2 regions of the Clostridium sp. Marseille-QA1073 genome follow, and region 2 is predicted to be linked to the other one. Evidence: riboswitches for the same ligand, from Rfam matches in the RefSeq annotation. Region 2 holds a riboswitch; the other holds the start of a gene.
What was found. Region 2 has a riboswitch for S-adenosylmethionine ahead of ACY1IQ_RS11860 (methionine ABC transporter ATP-binding protein). Riboswitches for the same ligand answer to the same signal wherever they lie in the genome.
Positions count from the first base shown of each region.

Region 1 (7,823 bases), on a different contig from region 2:
AAGAAAAATTAGAAAAAAATATTGAAATAGACAATAATAGAAGTAAAATTAGTGACAGAGATTTAAATACAAAACTATTTTTAGATGAAGTTGATGATAGTACAGAAGTAATAGTAGAAGGAGAATTCGATTCTTATAATATTGAGCAGAGGAAAAAAAATTCAGTAATAAAAATACCACCAGAAGAAATTGAAACAGCATTATCTATTAATGATAAAGTGAAGCTTTTTTCTATGAGTGATAAGATACCAAAAGAGGAACAGAATAAAATTAGCGATTATCTGCAATATAAAAATCAAAAGATAGGAGTAAGAAAGAGCTTAGATGTATTAAAAAACTACTTATCAGAAAAAGAGCTTTATGAAGTTAAGAAAATAGCGAGAAAATTCATAGATATGGATACCGTAGAGAATGCTGATTAATTTATATAGCAAACTCCTTAAAAATAATAATTTAAATACATTTTAGTATTTTCTAAGGCTAAGGTAACATTTTTATTTTTGAAATCTATATTATAACTAGAAGAATTTAAAATATCTTAGGAGTTGGTTATATGCCTTCTAGTAATTTAGTTTCAGTGTCAAATTTAATTCCTGCAATTTATAGTTTAGAACCTAAATCTATACTAGAAATAGGAGTTGGATTTGGTAAGATAGGATTTTTAGTTAGAGAATATTTAGATTTAAGAGAGAATAATGATGGTGGATATGCACCTTGGAATATATTAATAGATGGAATAGAAATATATGAAAAATATATTACGCCAATACATGGTTATATTTATGATAATATATATATTGGTAATGCAATCGATATTTTAAGTAAAAAAGATTTTCCTAAATATGATCTAATAGTACTTGCAGATGTTATAGAGCATTTGAAAAAATCAGATGGGAAAAAGCTACTAGAATTATGTTTTAAGACAGCAGATAGTGTTATAATATCAACACCATATATTTTTTATAAACAAGATGAATGCTATGGTAATGATGCAGAACAACATTTAAGTGGATGGGATATTAATGAGTTTAGAGCTATGGGAGCAAAATATGTTTGGATATCAGGAATACTTTTATTTGCTGTATTTACAAATAAAGTATTAAACCATAAAACAGATATTTTTTTAGACGATTTATTATTTGTAACTCCGCAATTACACCATATTAAAGATTTAATAACAGTTTATCTATCTACTGATCAATATGATCATTGTATAGAAGCTTGTGAAAAATATGAAAAGTTTTTTAAAGATGATTCATTCTTTTCAAATATGAAAGCAGTTGCTTTAAATATGAAGAACAAAGATGATTTGGAATAGACTTTAGTTTAATATATAAGATATACTAATATCATATATGAGTAAATAGCGTGTATTGAGTAACTTTGATGCACGTTATTTAGCTGAATCTTTAGTGTTGGAAGAAATCATATATAATTAAAACAATAATTGTAGTTGGGTGAAATATGAAGTAAAAATAAGAAAAATGGAGATAATAAAGCATAAATACTGAAAATGGTATAAAAAAAACTTGAAAAAATAGTTATAAAATTATATACTATTCCTTGTCAATGTTCTAAGGGTTTTTTCTGAAGAACTTGTGAAAATGCTGACATTTCTTGATAGTAGAATAGCTAATTTGTAGTAAATAAGTCTAAGTTCTACTTTAATAGTCAGTTTTATAACGTGGAGGAGTTCCCGAGAGGCCAAAGGGGGCAGACTGTAAATCTGTTACGTTTCGTTTCGATGGTTCGAATCCGTCCTCCTCCACCAATTATGGTCGCATAGCTCAGCTGGGAGAGCATCTGCCTTACAAGCAGAGGGTCACAGGTTCGATCCCTGTTGCGACCACCATTAGAAATTTATAATATGCTGGCATGGCTCAACGGTAGAGCAGCTGACTTGTAATCAGCAGGTTGTAGGTTCGATTCCTATTGCCAGCTCCATAATATATGGAGGAGTTCCCGAGTGGCCAAAGGGGGCAGACTGTAAATCTGTTGCGTTTCGCTTCGATGGTTCGAATCCGTCCTCCTCCACCAAATTATGGTCGCATAGCTCAGCTGGGAGAGCATCTGCCTTACAAGCAGAGGGTCACAGGTTCGATCCCTGTTGCGACCACCATTGAAAATTGTATAATATGCTGGCATGGCTCAACGGTAGAGCAGCTGACTTGTAATCAGCAGGTTGTAGGTTCGATTCCTATTGCCAGCTCCATAATATATGGAGGAGTTCCCGAGTGGCCAAAGGGGGCAGACTGTAAATCTGTTGCGTTTCGCTTCGATGGTTCGAATCCGTCCTCCTCCACCAAGTCAAAAGCTACATTTGTTCTCTTATTTTGAGAGCTCAAATGTAGCTTTTATTTTGTAAATAATCATGCTTTCATACGCAGTAGTCATAAGGCTACTGCATTTTTTACTGTTTGTATATTGGTGTTATATTATAGGGTTCCACAATAAAAATTTAACTTATATATGATTTTACTTCCATAACAAAAATTCTTTTGCTAAAGCTTTTGGAATTTCTTAAAATAAAATAAATTTTATTTTAAGAAATTCATCTCTAGTGAATTCTTTCATAAATTCTTCATTATTAATTGTTAATCATTAATTTCTAAAGATTTAAGCTATTTTTAGAAAAATTATTTTTCAGAGTATATTTTAAGTTTTCATATTGGATGCTTATAATAGCTTTTTACGTGAAATCTTTAGATTAATTTATTAATATGAAAGCATTAATTTATCCCTACTGTTTTTGATCATTTTAAGGCGTGGCCAATAATGCATTAAAATAAATATCTCCTAATATAATTAAAGTATGTATTTAGATATGGATTTATTTAAGTTTGGAGGATAATAGTATGAGAGAAACGATTTACAATGTTTTGTCTAATATTATATTACGTAGTCGTAATGTAACTAATGCCAAAGTTAATGTAGTCACATCAGATGAATTTCCTTATGAAATTGAAATTATCGCTGAAAATCTATATATACCTTGGGCTATAGCAATAAGCGATGAAGGAAAAGTGTATTTTACGGAGCGGTCTGGAACAATTAGAGTGATTGAAGATGGCAAACTTAATACTCAGCCACTCATTACATTTGGTGCACCCTTTATAAGTCAGGGGGAAGGAGGGTTAATGGGTATTGTTCTAGACCCAAATTATTCACAAAACAATTATATGTATGTTATGCATTCATATGTAGAAGGTAATCAAATTTATAATCGTGTTGTAAGATTGATTGAAGAAAATAATAAGGCATCCATTGACCGGATTATTCTAGATAAAATCCCTGGTGGACAAATTCATAATGGAGGAAGGATAAAGATAGGACCAGATCAGAAATTATATATAACAACAGGAGATGCAGGAAATTCTATGTTAGCACAAGATTTAACAAGTAAAGCAGGAAAAATACTGCGAATAGAATCAGACGGCAGTATCCCAGCAGATAATCCAATTATTAATTCACCTGTTTATAGTTTAGGGCATAGAAATCCTCAAGGCTTAGCATGGAATTCAAAAGATATCTTATATGAATCAGACCATGGACAGATAGGACATGATGAGATAAATATTATACAACCAGGAGCCAATTATGGGTGGCCTCTCGTTCAAGGAAATGAAGAATCCGAAGAAGTTGTAACACAAAAACCTTTAATACACAGTGGAGAAGATACATGGGCACCTTCAGGCATTGCCTTCGTAAATCAAGGACCATGGCAAGGAAAATTATTAGTTGCTACTTTGCGTGGAGAACAACTACTTGCTATATCCCTAAATGAAGATGGAACAGAAGTAAAGAATCTAGAATCATGGCTAAAGAATGAGTATGGGCGTTTGCGTGAGGTTATTCAGGCGAAAGATGGATCGATTTATCTGACAACGAGTAATATGGATGGAAGAGGAAATCCTAATGTAGGTGATGATAAAATTATCCGACTCATTCCGAAAAAAAGTGATATTTAAAGAAGCAAAGAGAACTCACTTTGTTCACATTATCTGTAGAACAGATAATAAACATAGAGAGAAAGAAAATTAACTTCTCAGCAGAAACACATACTTATAGAATGTCTTTTTATGATATATGTAATGTTTATAGAAAAATTTTCCTCTTAATATAATTTACAGTAGTAATATTGACAGAGAAATGACATTATGTTAGTATTTATCTAGTAAACTTAATAATAAAATAATACTCTTATCAAGAGAGGTGGAGGGAAACGGGCCCTGTGAAACCCGGCAACCGGTATATATTTTACCACGGTGCCAATTCCTGTGGAAGTAATTCTGCAAGATAAGAGAGTGCAAGTATGTATATTAGCCTCTTCTTATCTAAGAAGAGTTTTTTTATTTTATAAATATAGTGAGGAGGAGATTATAAATGAGAAGATTATTTACTTCAGAGTCAGTTACAGAAGGCCATCCAGATAAAATGTGCGATCAAATATCAGATGCAGTTTTAGATAGTATATTAGAAAAAGATCCTAATGCTAGAGTAGCTTGTGAAACAGCAGTAACTACTGGTATGGTTATGGTTATGGGAGAGATAACAACTAATTGTTATGTAGATATTCCAAAAGTAGTTAGAAAAACTGTAGAAGAAATAGGATATACAAGAGCTAAGTTTGGGTTTGATTGCAATACTTGTGCTGTATTAACATCTATTGATGAGCAATCTCCAGATATAGCTCAAGGTGTTGATGAGGCAATAGAAAAAAGAGGACAAGCGAAAGAGGAAATTGAAGCTGTAGGGGCTGGAGATCAGGGAATGATGTTTGGATTTGCTACATCTGAAACTGAAGAATATATGCCTCTTCCAATAGCTATGGCTCATAGATTATCAAGAAGATTGTCAGAAGTTAGAAAAAATGGAACTTTATCATATTTAAGACCAGATGGAAAAACTCAAGTTACAGTTGAATATGAGGATGAAAAACCAATAAGAATAGATGCAATAGTTATATCAACTCAACATTGCCCAGATGTTTCTCAAGAGCAAATTTATGAAGACTTAATGAAACATGTTATAAATGCTATAGTACCATCTGAATTATTAGATGAAAATACTAAATACTATATTAATCCAACTGGAAAGTTTGTTATAGGCGGACCACAAGGTGATTCAGGATTAACAGGAAGAAAAATAATTGTTGACACTTATGGTGGATACGGAAGACATGGCGGTGGAGCATTCTCAGGAAAAGATCCAACAAAAGTTGACCGCTCAGCTGCATATGCTGCAAGATGGGTGGCTAAAAACCTAGTAGCTGCAGGAGTTGCGTATAAACTAGAAGTAGAACTTGCATACGCTATAGGAGTAGCTAATCCTGTATCAATTGAAGTTGATACTTTTGGAACAGGAAAGATACCAGATGATAAGATTGTTGAAATAATTAAAGAAGTATTCGATTTAAGACCTGGTGCTATAATAAAAGAATTAGAATTAAGGAGACCAATATACAGACAAACAGCTGCTTATGGACACTTTGGAAGAACAGATTTAAATCTTCCATGGGAAAAATTAAGTAAAGTAGCCCAAATTAGAAGATATATATAAGCATAAAGCCCTGTACTTAATTTAGTACAGGGCTTTGTTAATGCACAATTCAAAATTTGTGATTGTGAATTTGATATTTTTCCAATAAGTGCTAATTATTCTCAAAGATACATTCAATTTAGGAGTGGTATATATAGAATTTAACAGGTTTGTAATGATTATGAATTGGCAAAAATATATTATATATAGAATATATTTTTGCCAATTCATAATGAAAGATTTAAAATAGTACAAGATTCATAATTGAAGTGTCAATTATTACAAATTAACAATTTTTAATCATATTCTGTTCTGTATGGAACACCTATAAAGAGTATAATTAGAACCATACAAGCAGCTATGATATAATTAATCAAAAGAAGAATTTTTAGGAGAGATTTTCATGACAGATATAACAGGGATAATAGATGATATTGTCTTTAAAAATGAGGATAATGGTTATACCATTGCCAATATAAGAAATGGTAATATTAGAAAAACTATTGTAGGTATAATCCCTTATATTAGTGAAGGTCAGCATTATAAGGTAACCGGAGAATGGGTAATTCATCCTAAATTTGGTGAACAGCTAAAAGTACTAAGCATTGAAGAAATTTTGCCAAATAGTATTTCAGGGATAGAAAAGTATTTGGCTAGTGGCGTCATTTCAGGAATAGGACCTGTTACTGCAAAAAAGATAGTTGATTTTTTTGGAGAAAGAACTTTAGAAGTTTTAGATAATAATATAGAACGATTAAGGGAAATTAATGGTATAGGGGAGAAAAAAATTGAACTCATAATGAAATCTTATTCCTCACAAAAAGAGCTTAGAGGCATTATGATTTTTTTTCAAACCTATGGAATTTCCGCTAATCAATGTATGAAAATATATAAAAGATTTGGAGCAAATTCTGTAGGAATCGTTAAAGAAAATCCGTATATATTAACAGAAACTATATCAGGAATAGGCTTTAAAACCGCAGATAACATAGCAAAGAATTTAGGTATAGATAAAGATTCTCCTTTTAGAATTAAAAGTGGAATAAGATATGTTGTAAATGAATTTTGTCTTTTAGGAAACACATATATGCCACTAGAAAAGCTTATTGTTAGGTGCAAAGAGATTTTATCTGTTGATGAAGAAAACATTCAAAAATCTGTATATGATAGTGTTTTGGAAGGTAAATTGAAGATAGAGAATATATATGGAGAAAGTGCAGTTTTTACTATTCCATATCTTTATGCAGAATTAGGTGTAACAAGAAAAATTGTTGAACTTGCATCAAGTTCTTATGATGAACTAGAGGTCAATGGAGAAAAAGAAATAAAGTCTTTTGAAAAAGAAAATAATTTAAAGTTGGCAAAATCTCAAATTGAGGCTATAAAAGGAGCGATATCTTACGGTGTTGAAGTTATTACAGGAGGTCCTGGTACAGGAAAGACTACAATAATTAACTGTATTGTTAGTATATTCGAAAAGGCTGGTATGAAAGTATTTATGGCTGCACCCACAGGGCGTGCAGCAAAAAGAATGACAGAAGCTACTGGAAGAGAGGCTAAAACTATTCATAGACTTTTAGAGATAGGTGCAGGAGAAGAGGGTATTGAAATTTTGAGAGATGAAAGTAGTCCTCTTGAATGTGATGTTTTAATAGTAGATGAAGCTTCAATGATAGATATTAATTTAATGAATAACCTTTTATCAGCAATATCATTGGGCACAAGGTTAATAATAGTAGGAGACGTAGATCAGCTTCCATCTGTAGGCCCAGGAAATGTACTTAGAGATATTATAGAGAGTAATTCTATAAAGACTGTAAGGCTTAATGAAATATTTAGACAGGGTAAAGAAAGTATGATAACAGTAAATGCCCATTTAATTAATGATGGTAAAATGCCTATGCTGAATAAAAAAGGTAGTGATTTTTATTTTATAGAATGTTATGATACACAGAAAATATTGGAACAAATTATATCTTTAATAAATACTAGACTTCCTAAATTTAATAAATCATGGGATAAAACAAAGCATATACAAATTTTATCTCCTATGAAAAAGGGTATAGTTGGAATAGATAATTTGAATAAAGAACTTCAAAATATATTAAATCCTAAATCAAAAAACAAGATGGAAAAAGAATTTAGAGATATAGTTTTTAGAATTGGCGATAAAGTAATGCAAACAAAGAATAACTATACTTTAAAATGGAATAAATATAATACTGAAGACGAAGCTACTGGTATTGGGGTATTTAATGGAGATGTGGGCTATATAATTGATATTA
Region 1 covers NZ_JBSVQM010000028.1:26,759-34,581, forward strand. Annotated here, with positions in the region: gene ACY1IQ_RS18510 (hypothetical protein) at 1-422, shown strand, start outside; gene ACY1IQ_RS18515 (hypothetical protein) at 554-1,318, shown strand; tRNA gene ACY1IQ_RS18520 (tRNA-Tyr) at 1,687-1,771, shown strand; tRNA gene ACY1IQ_RS18525 (tRNA-Val) at 1,777-1,852, shown strand; tRNA gene ACY1IQ_RS18530 (tRNA-Thr) at 1,870-1,944, shown strand; tRNA gene ACY1IQ_RS18535 (tRNA-Tyr) at 1,953-2,037, shown strand; tRNA gene ACY1IQ_RS18540 (tRNA-Val) at 2,044-2,119, shown strand; tRNA gene ACY1IQ_RS18545 (tRNA-Thr) at 2,138-2,212, shown strand; tRNA gene ACY1IQ_RS18550 (tRNA-Tyr) at 2,221-2,305, shown strand; gene ACY1IQ_RS18555 (PQQ-dependent sugar dehydrogenase) at 2,856-3,968, shown strand; SAM riboswitch class I at 4,198-4,303, shown strand; gene metK (methionine adenosyltransferase) at 4,384-5,559, shown strand; gene recD2 (SF1B family DNA helicase RecD2) at 5,942-7,823, shown strand, end outside.
Region 1: it holds a riboswitch for S-adenosylmethionine, as region 2 does, so the genes downstream of both, metK (methionine adenosyltransferase) here and ACY1IQ_RS11860 (methionine ABC transporter ATP-binding protein) in region 2, are expected to answer to the same signal.

Region 2 (7,823 bases):
AGAATTTGCAGCTAGAGTTTTTTGTGGAAATAATATAAAGGTATATATATTTGATACTTTAACTTCAACACCTATTCTTTCTTATGCCGTTAGGGAATTAAATTGTAAAGCTGGTATAGTTATCACTGCTTCTCACAATCCTAAAGAATATAACGGTTATAAAGTTTATAATGAAAGTGGAGTTCAAATAACTGATAAAGCAGCAGAAGAAATTCTATACCATATTAGTTTAATTAAAGATTTCGATGATATAAAAAAGATTTCAAAGAATGAGGCTTTAAACAAAGGGCTATTAAATTACATTGGAGAAGATATATATTCTTCTTATTTACAAAAGGTTAAAAATGTAACTATAAGAAAGCAATTAATAAAAGAAAATAGTAAAGAATTAAATATTATTTATACTCCTTTGCATGGTTCAGGAAATGTTCCTATTAGAAGATTGCTTAAGGAACTAGGTTATAAAAATACTTTTGTAGTTAAAGATCAGGAAAAACCTAATGGAGATTTTCCAACGGCACCTTATCCTAATCCAGAGAATCCTAAGGTTTTTAATATAGCCTTAGAAATGGCTAAAGATATTAATCCTGATGTTATATTAGGGACAGACCCTGATTGTGACAGAATAGGGGTAATGACAAAATGTAGCACAGGAGAATATAAACTATTAACAGGAAATGAATTAGGAACACTTTTAAGTCATTATATTTTAACTTCATTAAGAGAAATAAAAGAGATTCCTTCTAATGGGGTAATAATTAAAACCATTGTAACTACAGACATGGTTAAACCTATTGGTAAAGAGTTTGGAGTAGAAATTTTAGAAGTTCTTACAGGCTTTAAGTATATAGGCGAGCTTATTGAGGAATTAGAGAGCAAAAAATTTATTTTTGGATTTGAAGAAAGTTATGGATATTTATGTGGAGATTTTGTAAGAGATAAAGATGGAATAATTGGTGCAATGCTTGTATGTGAGATGGCACTTTATTATAAAACTAAAGGTATATCATTATATGAGGTTTTAACAAAGCTTTATGAAGAATATGGATATTATAAAGAAGAATTAATATCTTTAGAGTTTAATGGAATTGAAGGAGTAAATAAAATTAATAATATAATGAATTCTTTCAGAAAAGATATAACTCGCATAAGTAAATACAATGTAAAAGAAATTGAAGACTATAAATTAGGATTTGCTAAGACTTTAGAGAATAATAATATAAAAAATATAAGTTTACCAAAATCAAATGTCATTAAGTTTATATTGGAAGATGACTCTTGGATTGTTATAAGACCTTCTGGTACAGAACCTAAGATAAAGATTTATATATCAGCCAGAGGGAATTCTCTTAAATCTTGTGAAGAAAAATTAAATAATTTAAAACAATATGTAATGAATAAGTTAGAGTGAATAGTTAAAAATAAATTTTATACTTTAGAAATTAAAAAATATTTTATCATTTAAAAATATTTTTTGATTCTATATAATATAAAAAACGTGAGTTTGAAAGCTCACGTTTTTTATATTAGGTAAATTTATGAAATGAAATTCTTATTCTTAATACTTTGAATAGTATTCATAATCATTATGTATATAGTTTACATCTTTACTATCAATAGATAGATCTTCGTGAAATTCATGTAAATATACATTGGTATTAAAATCATAAGTACAATGATCTTCTACAGGTAAATAATCATAAGTCAAATCTTTTGCTATATCTTTTTTTTCATAAGATGATTCAATGTCATAGGAGATATTATGAAGACCATTATGGCTTTCAAACTCCAGTGGATAAACTAGAGGAATGGATTTTTTCTTCACGAGAAAACCTCCTTAATATGCTTTATAACTATATATTGCTCAAAATATAAAGAATTTATGTATAAAGCTTAAAATTTTGTAGAAAAGGGTTTAAAGAACAAAAGTAGAATATAGGTATAAAAGTTATAGAATAATTATGTTTAAACTAAGCCTTATAGTTTAGTTTATTTTTTAATATTATAAAATTAAAGTCCCCATTATTTTTTATAATGGATTTTACTAGATAGGATTTAGGAGTTTAATTATGAGTAAGAATAATTTATTTAAGAAGTTTTTATCTTTTTCTATTGGAAGCTGGATAGCTATTATAATAGGATTTATTCAAGCACCGCTTGTTACGAGGCTTATAGGTCCTTACGATTTGGGCGGTTTTGAAATATTCGGAATGTATACAAGTGTTGCTATGGCATGTATTATTTGTGGTACTGATAGTGCTTTTATTAGATTTTTTTATGATGAAGATGAAAAGTATAGAAAAAATTTGCTTTTTAATTGTTTAAAAATACCTTTTATAGCTAATCTTTTTTCTATATTATTTTTGATTATATTCGGAAATGCTATTAGTTCATATTTATTTGAAGGTAATAAAAGAATAATTATACTATTAGGACTGCATACTACTTTCTTAATACTTAATAGGTTTTCTACAACGATAATTAGAATGAAACAAAAAGGAAAAACTTTTTCTGCATTAGTAGTAGCACAAAAAATTTCAAATTTAATTTTTATAATAGTTTATAGCATTAGCTATGGTAGTGATTTTATGACTTTAGCATATGCCTCCTTTTTCTCAAATCTAGTAGTTACACTTATTGCTATATTAGTAGAATTAGATATATGGAATCCTTTCACTTTAAAAAAGTACCAGAATGGCAAAACTCAAAAAGAAATTTTAAGTTATGGATTTCCATTAGCATTTACAACGTTAATATCTATCTTATTTCAATTAACAGATAAGGGGACTATAGAATATTTTTGTGGAAGAACAGAAGTTGGAATCTATGGTTCAGCAGGTTTTGTCATAGTGTTAATTGATATAGTTAAAAACTCTTTTTCAACCTTTTGGACACCTGTTGCTTTTGAAAAATATAAGAAGGAGCCGGAAAATGTAAGATTTTTTGAGGATGTAAATCAAATTATAACAATAGTTATGTTTTTAGGAGGAATACTCTTAATACTTTTTAGAGATGTAATAATATTTATTCTTGGTCCAGAGTATAGAACAGCTAGATTTATTATTCCATTTTTAACACTTATGCCAATAATGTATACCATATCTGAAACTACTGTTATAGGAATTAATTTTCTTAAAAATCCTAAGGCTCATATTCATATTTCAGTAGTGTGCTGTATATTAAATTTAATAGGAAACATTATATTAGTTCCTATTTATGGGGGGAAAGGAGCTGCCATTTCTACAGGACTTTCTAATATAATATTTTTTATAATGAGAACTTTTATCTCGTTAAAGCATTTTAAAGTCAATTATCACTTGAAAAAATTTTCAATTATGACATTAGCATTTAGCTCCTATATATTATATGCTACTTTTAATAAAGCAAATATGACTTACATATTTATAGGAATTGGAGAGCTTTTATTACTATATTTCCTTTATAAAGATTATATAAATAGAGGAGTATTGGCATTTAATAAAAGCTATATTAAGAAATAGTTTTTTATATACTACAGAAAGATTAAAAGCATCTTAATTTATTGTATGAAAAATTAAGATGCTTTAACTAATTAGGAATTGGCGGTTGACAATTATGGACATTTCTCAGTTTTACTGAGAAATTTAGAATTAATTTATTTTTTAAGTTACACAGTAACTTCTTATAAAAACTAGCATTTATATTCTTAATAAAAAGTTAGTTAAAGAAATTATTCGTAAAGAGTTAATTTCAACCTCAATTGTCAATTGTCCATCGTCAATTCTCCATTGATAAAGTTGTTAATTAAAATATTTAAAGGCACAGCTATACTTAGATATACAATAACTTTTTAATCATTATGACTATATGTTAAGAGAACTAAAATATTGACATAATAATATAGAAGTATAAAATAAAGTTATATGTCTTTTAAGGCAACTATAAAGAGAACGTTAAATGAAGGAGAACTATTATGAAGAAGAATAGTTTGATAAGTAAGTTTTTATCTTTTTCCATTGGAAGTTGGATTAGCATTCTTATAGCAGTTTTAACAACTCCTATAACTACTAGACTTTTATCGCCAGAGGAATTTGGTAAATTTTCAATGTTTGAGTTATACACAAATATAACGATGGCTTTTATAATTTGTGGAATAGACCAAGCCTTTGTTAGATTTTTTTATGAAGAGAAAGAAGAGGACAGAAAGAACTTACTCTTTAGTTGTTTAAAAATTCCTTTTATACTAAATATAGCTTCTATATTAATATTGGTTTTATTTGGAAAACAAATATCTAACTATTTATTTGGAGAGTATAGTATAAGAATAATTATATTATTAATAGTACATACAACATTTCTAATACTTAATAGATTTGCAACTATGCTAATTAGAATGCAGCAAAAGGGAAAAACATATTCTGCACTTTTAATAGCACAGAAAGTTTCAAATTTAATATTTATACTTCTATCAGCAGGATTTTTTAACAGAGATTTTAGAACATTAGCTTATGCAGCTTTTTTCTCTAATCTTGTAGTCACATTGGTGGGGGTAGTAGTAGAACTCAATTATTGGAACATATTTACCTTAAATAAAAAAGATTATAAGAGAAGTCAGAAAGAAATATTAGAATATGGAATACCATTGTTATTTACTTTTGTAATCACTTGGCTTTTCCAATCAGCAGATAAGATAGCAATTAAACATTTTAATGACTTGAATGAAGTTGGAATATATGGATCAGCTTTTAAAATTATTTCTATATTAAATATAATTCAAAGTTCTTTTACAACATTTTGGGTTCCAGTAGCATTTGAGCGTTATGAAAAAGACCCTAATGATACAAAGTTTTTTGAGAAGATGAATTTATTAATAACAGTGGTAATGATGCTTGGAGGCATACTTCTAATATTATTTAGAGATTTAATAATATTATTGCTTGGTAAAGAATATAGAAGTGCTATTTTCTTAATTCCATTCTTAAGTTTTATGCCAATAATGTACACAATCTCCGAGACTACTGTTATGGGAATTAATTTTCTTAAAAATCCTAGATCACATATATACATTGCAGCAGTATCATGCATAACTAATATAATAGGTAATATTATATTAGTACCTATATATGGTGCAAAAGGTGCAGCTATTTCAACAGGAATTTCTTATATAATATTCTTTGCTATGAGAACTTTCATATCTTTAAAACATTTTAAAGTTAATTATCATATAAAGGAATTCTCTATAATGACTGTAGCATTAACACTCTATGTATTGTACTCAACCTTTATGGAAGTCAACTTAACCTATATATTGATAGGAATAGGTGAAATTGGTCTTCTACTATTTGTATATAGAGATTATGTAGGTGGGGGAATAAAAAAATTTAAAGCAAAATTGAAAAAGAATTAAAAAGTTTTAAAAAAGTACTTGAAATAAATCCAAAATAGATATAAAATGATAAAAAAGAAAAAATTAATAATAGATACTAAATCTTATTAAGAGCGGTGGAGGGACTGGCCCTATGAAGCCCGGCAACCAGTACGTTATGTACATTGGTGCTAAATCCTGCAACATTATGTTGAGAGATGAGGATGCTTTGGTATATCAAGCCCGAGGATTTCCTCGGGCTTTAATTTATTTATTCGCGAATAATATTTATTATACAATATTTACTATTTATGGATAATACTTATTATCTAATGTATGTAAGATAAAACAATTAATTAATATACAATATCTATTTTTTACTAGTAAGATATAAAGTTTGACTTAAGTTTGAGTTATGGCTCTATTCTGATGAAATAATAAAATGAAAACTGTAGTAATACATAAGTTTTTAGTAATATTAAGAATTATTTTTAATTATGAAATAGATGTACTCTATACCGAATTGTGTAATGAAAAAAGGGGTGATACTTTTGATAGAAATTCTGTCAGTAGAAAAAAGCTTCGGAGACTTAAAAGTACTGAAGGATATAAACTTAAAGATAAATAGAGGAGAAATATTTGGCATAGTTGGACATAGTGGTGTAGGTAAGTCTACATTACTAAGATGTCTAAATAAACTAGAGGAGTATGATAGTGGCACTATAAAAATAGAAAATAGGGAAATAAATAATTTGCAAGGCAAGGAACTGAGAGAGTTTAGAAGAAATTTAGGAATGATTTTTCAAAACTTTTCTCTTCTTGAAAGGAAAACTGTATTTGAAAATATTGCGTTACCATTGGAATGTTGGGGATTTGATAAGAACTATATAAAATCAAAAGTCTTAGAACTATTAAAGGTAGTTAATTTAGAAGAAAAAATTAATTCTAAACCTAAAGAGCTTAGTGGAGGACAAAAACAAAGAGTAGCAATAGCTAGGGCATTAGCTTTAGACCCACATATACTTTTATGTGATGAAGCAACTTCTGCATTAGATCCAAAAACAACTAAGGATATACTAAATCTTCTTAGAAAGATTAATGAAAAACTTAACATAACCATAATTATAGTTACTCATCAAATGGAAGTGATAAGAGAAGTTTGTAATAGGGTTGCAATTATGGAAAGTGGAGAAGTAGTAGAAATGGGAGAAGTTGAAGAACTTTTCATAAAGCCTCCTAAAGCTTTAAAGAGATTAATAGGAGAGGAAGATATTGTTCCAGATAGTGGAGTAAATATAAGATTATTTTTCCCTAAAGAGACATCAAATGAAAGTATTATAACTTCTATGGCAAGAGAATTAAATATCGATATGTCTATAGTATGGGGAAAACTTGAAAGGTTTAGAGACGACGTGTTAGGAAGTCTCGTAATTAATATTGATAATTGTAATAAAGAAAAAGTTATTAATTATCTTTCAAGTAAAAATATATCTTGGGAGGTGATTAATAATGAGTAGTGAGATTATAACCTTACTAAAAGATATATTATTAAAGGGTTTTTTAGAGACTTTATACATGGTATTTTGGTCTACACTATTTGCTGTAGTGCTAGGATTTTTATTAGCATTAGTATTAACAGTTACTAAGAGAAAGGGATTAAGACCTAATAGATTAATATACAAAGCTCTAGATGTGGTTATAAATATTTTAAGATCATTTCCTTTTATAATATTAATAATAGCTATAATCCCTTTAACTAAAGTTTTAACAGGATCAATAATTGGTGAAAAAGCAGCAATTGTACCTTTAACTATAGGAGCAGCGCCTTTTGTTGCAAGGGTAGTAGAGTCAGCGTTAAATGAGGTAGATAAATCATTGATAGAAGCAGCAAAATCCTTTGGAGCTAGCAATCTTCAAATATTATTTAAGGTAATAGTAAAGGAAGCTATGCCTTCTATAATATCGGCTATAACTTTAACTACAATCACCATTATAGGATATTCAGCAATGGCTGGCGCAGTAGGGGCAGGAGGATTAGGTTCTGTTGCTATAATGTACGGATATAATATGTTTAATGATAAGGTAATGATATATACGATTATTGTATTAATACTTTTAGTACAATGCATTCAATCTTTTGGAAATATAGTTTATAAGAAATTGAAGTAATAGGGAGGTAATTTAAATGAAAAAAATTTTATCAGTAGTATTAAGTGGATTATTAATCTTTACATTAGGAGCATGTGGAAAAAAAGTTGATAGTAAAAAAATAACAATAGGTGCAACAGCAGTACCTCATGCGGAAATATTAGAGGAAGTTAAACCAATATTAAAAGAAAAAGGATATGAACTTGAAATTAAAGTTTTTTCTGACTATGTATTACCTAATAGAGCATTGGAAGATGGTGAGCTGAATGCAAACTTTTTTCAACATATTCCATATCTCGAAGAATTCAATAAAAATCATAAAACTAATATA
Region 2 covers NZ_JBSVQM010000011.1:121,375-129,197, forward strand. Annotated here, with positions in the region: gene ACY1IQ_RS11840 (phospho-sugar mutase) at 1-1,411, shown strand, start outside; gene ACY1IQ_RS11845 (hypothetical protein) at 1,559-1,825, opposite strand; gene ACY1IQ_RS11850 (oligosaccharide flippase family protein) at 2,070-3,500, shown strand; gene ACY1IQ_RS11855 (lipopolysaccharide biosynthesis protein) at 3,953-5,386, shown strand; SAM riboswitch class I at 5,467-5,569, shown strand; gene ACY1IQ_RS11860 (methionine ABC transporter ATP-binding protein) at 5,896-6,861, shown strand; gene ACY1IQ_RS11865 (methionine ABC transporter permease) at 6,854-7,513, shown strand; gene ACY1IQ_RS11870 (MetQ/NlpA family ABC transporter substrate-binding protein) at 7,530-7,823, shown strand, end outside.